2 linked regions of the Stieleria sp. JC731 genome follow. The protein of the gene in region 1 binds, or shares a complex with, the protein of each later gene. Links are inferred from orthologs where the notes say so. Each region holds a gene or a part of one and is shown in the gene's direction. Other genes may lie near its edges. The genes, in order: hisH and hisF.

Region 1 (3,111 bases):
GCGTGCTGCCGGTTTCGACCAGGTCGACGATCGCATCGGCAACGCCAAGGCTGATCATCACTTCGACACTGCCGGACAGAGAAACCATGTGAGCCAACGCGTTGTGTTGTCCCAGGTAGGCTTTCGTGATGGCGGGAAAGCTGGTGGCGATTCGTTTGCCGTCGAGTTCGTTGGCCGAACGAATCTCGCTGTCTTCGGGAATGCAGATCGCCAAACGACAACGTCCGACACCCAATCGCATGCGGGTGGTGACATTGGCGTTGGCTTCTTCGACCAAGTCACTACCGGTAATGCCCATGTCGATTGCGCCTTCGGCAACCAGGGTTGGGATATCGTCGGTGCGAAGGAAAATCATATCGATCGGCAGCCCTTTGACTTTGGCAAAGAGGCCACGATTCTGACGCCGGAAGTTCAGCCCCGCTTGCAGCAACAGCTCTCCGGAAAGTTCACTCAAACGCCCTTTGCTAGGGATTCCAATACGCAGGTTTTTATCTGTGAGTCCCATCGATCGTTCTTACTTTATTATCTTTTGTTCGATTGCTGGATCTGCCGTAGCGGCAGCTAAGATTGGTTTTGGCGGCTGGCTTTTTCTTCCAACCCTGACGTGCCTTCGCGACGGGCAAGCTCGGCAGCGATTTCGTCCAAGCTGACTCCGCGATAGGCCAACATCACCAGCGTGTGATAAATCAAATCGCCGGCTTCATAGACAAAGTGATTGCGTCCTTCTTCGCCGGGTTCGTCGGCAGCCTCGATCAATTCGGCTGCCTCTTCTAGGATTTTCGAACCGATCTTCGCCGTTCCGGCCTCCATCAATTTGGTCGTGTAAGACCCTTCTGGGCGGGTTTCGGCTCGTTCGGCGAGTGTCTTCATCAACCGGTCAAGCGGCAATAATGAGTCTGGCATTGGCTCTTTTCAACTATTCCGTTTTTCTACATCGTTCTTTTGCTGCGGATCGTAAATCAGACGGGCCATTTCGTCCACCTAGCCGTTCACCCCAGCTGTGTGCAGAAGCAGGCGTATCTGTCGGGGGGATCTCGCTAAAGGTTCACAATATCGATAACGCGGCCCTCGAAAATGGTTGCCAACACATCGCGGTCGAAACGGTCGTTTTGGCGACGAAGTGATCGGGACTACACGCCGAACACTTTTCGTACTAACGTGTCCGGACAATGTTCCAGTTTCCCATATTCGATAAGCCATCATTTCCGCCTCCGACATTCCTATGATCACAATCGTCGACTACCAGATGGGAAATCTCCGCAGCGTCCAAAAAGCGGTCCAGCGAGTCGGGGGGGAAGCCAAGATTTCTTCAGATCCTCATGAAATCGCTGACGCTGAGCAGCTGATTTTGCCCGGCGTCGGTGCATTTGGCGATGCGATGGCGGAAATCAATCGCCGCGATCTGGCTCAGCCGATTCGCGACTATTGCAGCACCGGCCGACCTTTTCTGGGCATTTGTCTGGGGCTGCAGTTGCTCTTTGACGAAGGCTTCGAGCACGGCAGCCACAAAGGTTTGGGCATTTTGCCGGGTGAAGTCGTGCGGTTCGAGCTTCCAGACCAGTACAAGGTTCCACACATGGGATGGAACACTGTCAAAAAACAGAACGAGTGTGCTTTGCTAAGCGATGTCGACGACGAAACTCATTTCTACTTCGTGCACTCGTACTATGTGCGCCCTGCCGATTCCGATGTCGTCGCGCTAACATGCGACTACGGACATGAATTTTGTGCGATGGTTTCGCGAGACAACCTTTTCGCCACACAGTTTCACCCCGAGAAAAGCCAAGCAAACGGTCTGCAGTTGCTTCGGCGTTTCACGCAGCTTGTTGCCTGCTGATTTGCCATTCATCATCGCGAGCACATCTGGTGCGTCATCTTCGCATTGAGAACGTGATGTGAGCGTCAACGCGTTGTAGGCGGGCGGCTTAACAGATCTGCTATCCAGTGCGGCAGTTTCAAATCAAAACAATCGAACAAAGATCATACGAGTGAGTCAGCAAGTTCAACCCGTCCAGCTTGTCCATCCCGATGGAAAGCGTCGCGTCGATTTCACCTGGAATGGCGATCGATTCATTCATCAATTGGTATGCGGCGATTCCGTCGTCGAGTCATTTGAGGAAGCTGAAGAGTTACCCTGGCCGGCATCTCCTCCGCTGCAGCAGCTCTCTGTCGAAGTGATCAATGATCAGGAAGTTGCTTTGGGAGTCGGTTGTGCAGGAACGAGCCACTGGAGCTTGAGTGTGCAGCCGATCGAAAACGGTTTCCACTTTGAATGGGCCTGCCGGACCAAGGTGTCGCCAGAGAGACTGCTTTCGACATATCAAATCCGTGGCACCTCGGAACCGGCTTGGAACCTGGAACCCGTCGGATCATCGACTCGCACCGATGGCAACGGAGTCACCGAGCTGAAGCCAACAGCCTCGCTTTCAGAAGCCGGAACTTTTCAGTGGGCTTACACTGCAACCGCCTAGCAGCCGTTAATTTCCGATTGTCGCCCTTCACTCCGTGAAGGTAACGCTCTTCCCGCTGGATTTCTGTCGTCCAAGGCGACTTTGTAAGGACTCTGACCCGAAAAGCAGGTCGCGAATCTGATCTTCCACGGCAGCGACGCTGGCTGATCAATCGAGAAACAATTCGACTGCTAGGATTCTGTTCTCGAATGGTCCTCGATAGCACGGCAAAAGCATCGATCGGTCCGACTCGGGCCGGATTGAAACCCTCCGGTTGCGAATTTGCCCAGCTTTCCCAGCTTCGCCTCGTTCAAAAGTTGATGAAAAATATTTCGGTGCAGATTGGCAATTGCAAGCCATTACGCAGTCTGAAGTTGGGGCGTGCCAAATTGTGCAAACCGAAAAACTTTTGCCTTTGCCCTATCTTTCCCCTTCCGGTTCATCCGCGGATCGGGATTCTTTGCGGCCTTCCAGAAAAGCCCATCGCCGAATGCTTGGGCTGGTGAATCTGGGAAACAGGACATGAGAACAGGGACATGGCAGGAATGGGCCACATTCGCGTGACGAACACCCTGACGGTGATTGTTGATGGAGCATGCGGTCCCTGGTCGATGAACTCAAAAAGGAATGTTTTGTGCGTTTGAATCCATTTGGATGTTTC
Region 2 (3,168 bases), on another replicon or contig:
TATCCGTCGCCGCACCGCAGGGGTTGTTGTGCTTGATGACCGAAACGGCCGGAGACGCCAATCCGCGGACGATTTCGAGAGCCGAATCGAGGTCGAGCAGGTTGTTGTACGAAAGCTCTTTTCCGCTGATCTGGCGAGCCGAAACCAAGTTCGCACTGCGAACGGTCGGGTCGGCGTAAACGGCGGCGCGTTGATGTGGGTTTTCACCGTAACGCAGTTGTGTTTTTCGACGCAGCGAAAGGTGCATCGCCGAAGGAAATTCCCCGGCGATTTTGTCACCACGCATGTAGTCGGCAATCGCTCGGTCGTAGGCGGCAGTGTGGTCAAACGCGTCTGCAGCCAACTGTTTGCGAAGTTCCAGTGTTGTTCCGCCAGCATCAAGCTGCTCAAGGATTTCGCCGTATTGCTCTGGGCTGGTCGCAACAGCGACGTCTTGGTGGTTCTTCGCCGCGGCGCGAACCAAGCTTGGGCCACCGATATCAATCTGTTCGACACACTCTTCGAATTTCGCGCCCGGTCGAGATGCGGTCGCGGCGAAGGGGTAGAGATTGACCACCACCAGGTCGAACGGGGTGATGCCGTGCTCCTCGATCGAGGCGATGTGATCATCGCGATCACGGCGAGCCAAGATTCCGCCGAAAACTTTTGGGTGCAGCGTTTTGACACGGCCGTCAAGCATTTCCGGAAATCCGGTGTACTCTGCGACGTCAAGGACTTCGATGCCCGACTGTTCCAGGTGACGACGGGTTCCGCCGGTGCTGTAAATTTTCACCCCAGCCCGTTGCAATCCGGCTGCGAGGTCGGCGAGGCCAAGTTTATCGCTAACGCTAATCAGGGCATTGCGAACCGGGGTAACGTTTGACACGGAATACAAATCCACAAAATCGAGGGGGAAAGCGGCTGGCCGCCGCGGGCTTCGGCGGACAAATCGCCGTTTCTAAATCTGAGCCACAATGGATTACCAAGCAAATTAAATTCGCGACACGGCATGCGGTCAACCGGCACGGCGGTTTCAAGGGCCTGTCCGTTTTCATATAACCCACCTGGAAATCCCATCACCACTTCACAATGACCCCGCGCCGATGCTAGCTGCCCGAGTAATTCCGTGCCTTGATGTCCATGGTGGACGAGTTGTCAAAGGGACGAACTTTGTGAATTTGCGTGATGCGGGCGATCCTGTCCAAGTTGCCAGCCGTTATGAGGCCGAAGGTGCCGACGAACTGGTTTTTTTGGATATTACCGCTAGCCACGAAGAACGCGACATCATTTTGGATGTCGTCCGTCGAACTGCCGATTGCGTCTTTATGCCGCTGACCGTCGGCGGGGGCGTGCGGACCATCGAGGACGTTCGCGATCTGCTGAATGCTGGCTGCGACAAGGTTTCGATCAATTCGGCCGCGTGCAAAGATCCAGAATTCGTCCGACGCGCCGCAGACCGATTCGGCAGCCAATGCATCGTCGTCAATATTGACCCCAAACGCGTGATCCGTGACGGAAAAGAATTTTGGGAAGTTCACATCAATGGCGGTCGAAAGCCCACCGGGTTGGAAGCTGTGCAGTGGGCAAAGGAAGTCGAACAGCTCGGCGCCGGTGAAATTGTCCTCACCAGCATGGATGCCGATGGTACTTGCGATGGCTACGATTTGCCCGTCACCTCGGCTGTCAGCGAAGCCGTCTCGATTCCCGTCGTCGCCAGCGGCGGTGCCGGTAATCCACAGCACCTTGCCGATGCGATTTTGAAGGGAAAGGCCAGTGCGGCACTCGCGGCCAGCATCTTTCACTTCGGCCAGTTCACCATCGAAGAAACTAAACAAGTGATGCGTGACGCTGGGATCGCAGTACGGTTGTAAATACGGTGCGTTTGTAAATACAGTGCGGTTGTAGTGAAGCGAGTTTATGAATTCTGCATTCACCACACTCGTTCGAGGTGGGGAAACCAAGCGGCCGTCTTATCGATACGATTCATTTTTCGACTCGTCTGCTTTTAAGCTTGGCATCGGTCTTGTTTTGATCTGTCTACGAAGCCACGCCAAAGACCCGTCTGAACATACCGATGGATAATCTTTTTTCGGGTTTGCCAAGCGACCCAAAGGCACCGTTGCCCAAAGAATTGGTCGACGTGTTAGTCAGCCAGTCCGGCGTTCGTATCGAGCGGATCGTGTCGGACGGCCAAGCGAGCCCGACTGATTTTTGGTATGACCAAGACGAGCACGAATGGGTGGTCGTCTTGCAGGGACGTGCAAGGCTGCAGTTTGACGATGGGCGAATGCTCGAATTGTTACCCGGCGATCACCTGATGATTCCGGCGCATCAAAAGCATCGTGTCGACTGGACCAGCAACGATGAGTTCACGATCTGGCTGGCTGTCTTCTATCCCGAAAGCTGAACAGCTCACGTGTTAACTGCATGCACCTGCTAGACTAACGAACTCCCACCTTCTCTCGCTTGGATCGTTAATCGTGAAGACTGCACAGTCGCATTCCTGCAAACCCCGTCATTTCATTCTCGCTGCTCTGCTGGTATCGATTCCATGCATCGGTTGTGGCTCGAAACAATCCAATGAGCCAGACGCGCTGGAGACAACGGGATCAGCAGCTGATCTGGCGGGCATTTCAGAAGCAGTCGAAGCCGCCGCTGTAAGCGTTCGGCGTGATGGCGATGGGCAAATCATCGAAGTCAACTTTCGTGATCGATCGCTAGCCGATGTCATTGGGCAGCTGGCCTCGTTGCCAAAGCTTCGCAGCCTATTGCTCTCTGGATCGGATGTGGATGACAGTGGATTGGCTTCCGTCGCCAAGGTCAGCACGCTGGAGAATCTGGACCTGCGAGGGTGTGCGATTTCCGATTCAGGACTTGAGCATCTTGAGCAGCTATCCAAGCTTAAGTCGATCAAGCTTTCCGGCAAGGACGACGCGACCAAAGTCACGCAAGGCGGTGCGAATTCATTGGGGAAGATTGCCAGCCTAAAAGTAATCGCATTGGACTTTTTGCCGATCGGAAACACCGGCGTGCAGTCGCTGTCTGGCTTGTCAGAATTGAAAGAGCTTTACCTTGCTGGGACATCGCTAAGTGATGAGGCAGCTGTTGCGATTGCAAAGTGTTCGAAGCTTTCGAAGTTGCGATTGTCATCGAACGATCTCAGTAGCCAAGCGGTGAATCAACTTGCCT

The links.
Region 2: the proteins of hisH (region 1) and hisF are in contact, whole or in part, in a crystal structure (PDB 6RU0), measured with the Thermotoga maritima proteins. The link is inferred for Stieleria sp. JC731 from one-to-one orthologs. Residues at the interface, in WP_004080484.1 of Thermotoga maritima: Asn15, Arg18, Arg22, Arg117, Leu118, Pro119, His120, Met121, Gly122, Trp123, Asn124, Asn134, Gly135, Tyr136, Tyr138, Val140, Tyr158, Glu180, Lys181, Ser182, Ser183, Lys184, Ile185; in WP_004080486.1 of Thermotoga maritima: Met1, Leu2, Ala3, Arg5, Ser40, Glu41, Asp45, Glu46, Ala70, Glu71, Ile73, Asp74, Ile75, Pro76, Phe77, Asp98, Lys99, Ser122, Gln123, Glu161, Thr195, Leu196, Asn247, Arg249, Glu251.

Annotation. Positions count from the first base shown.
Region 1 is NZ_JAJKFQ010000011.1:642,244-645,354, forward strand. The notes cover bases 240-3,029. They hold hisH (imidazole glycerol phosphate synthase subunit HisH), read left to right. Parts: upstream 240-1,222; coding sequence 1,223-1,837; downstream 1,838-3,029. Other genes in these bases: hisG (ATP phosphoribosyltransferase), read right to left, coding at 240-505; LOC67_RS19310 (phosphoribosyl-ATP diphosphatase), read right to left, coding at 562-903; LOC67_RS19320 (hypothetical protein), read left to right, coding at 1,989-2,471. Outside these bases: more of hisG, read right to left, coding at 1-239; CAP domain-containing protein, read left to right, coding at 3,046-3,111. UniProt on the Escherichia coli protein: IGPS catalyzes the conversion of PRFAR and glutamine to IGP, AICAR and glutamate. The HisH subunit catalyzes the hydrolysis of glutamine to glutamate and ammonia as part of the synthesis of IGP and AICAR.
Region 2 is NZ_JAJKFQ010000002.1:599,620-602,787, reverse strand. What follows is about bases 120-2,966. They hold hisF (imidazole glycerol phosphate synthase subunit HisF), read left to right. Parts: upstream 120-1,082; coding sequence 1,083-1,850; downstream 1,851-2,966. Other genes in these bases: LOC67_RS07895 (leucine-rich repeat domain-containing protein), read left to right, coding at 2,460-2,966; LOC67_RS07900 (cupin domain-containing protein), read left to right, coding at 2,054-2,386; purH (bifunctional phosphoribosylaminoimidazolecarboxamide formyltransferase/IMP cyclohydrolase), read right to left, coding at 120-865. Also shown: more of purH, read right to left, coding at 1-119; more of leucine-rich repeat domain-containing protein, read left to right, coding at 2,967-3,168.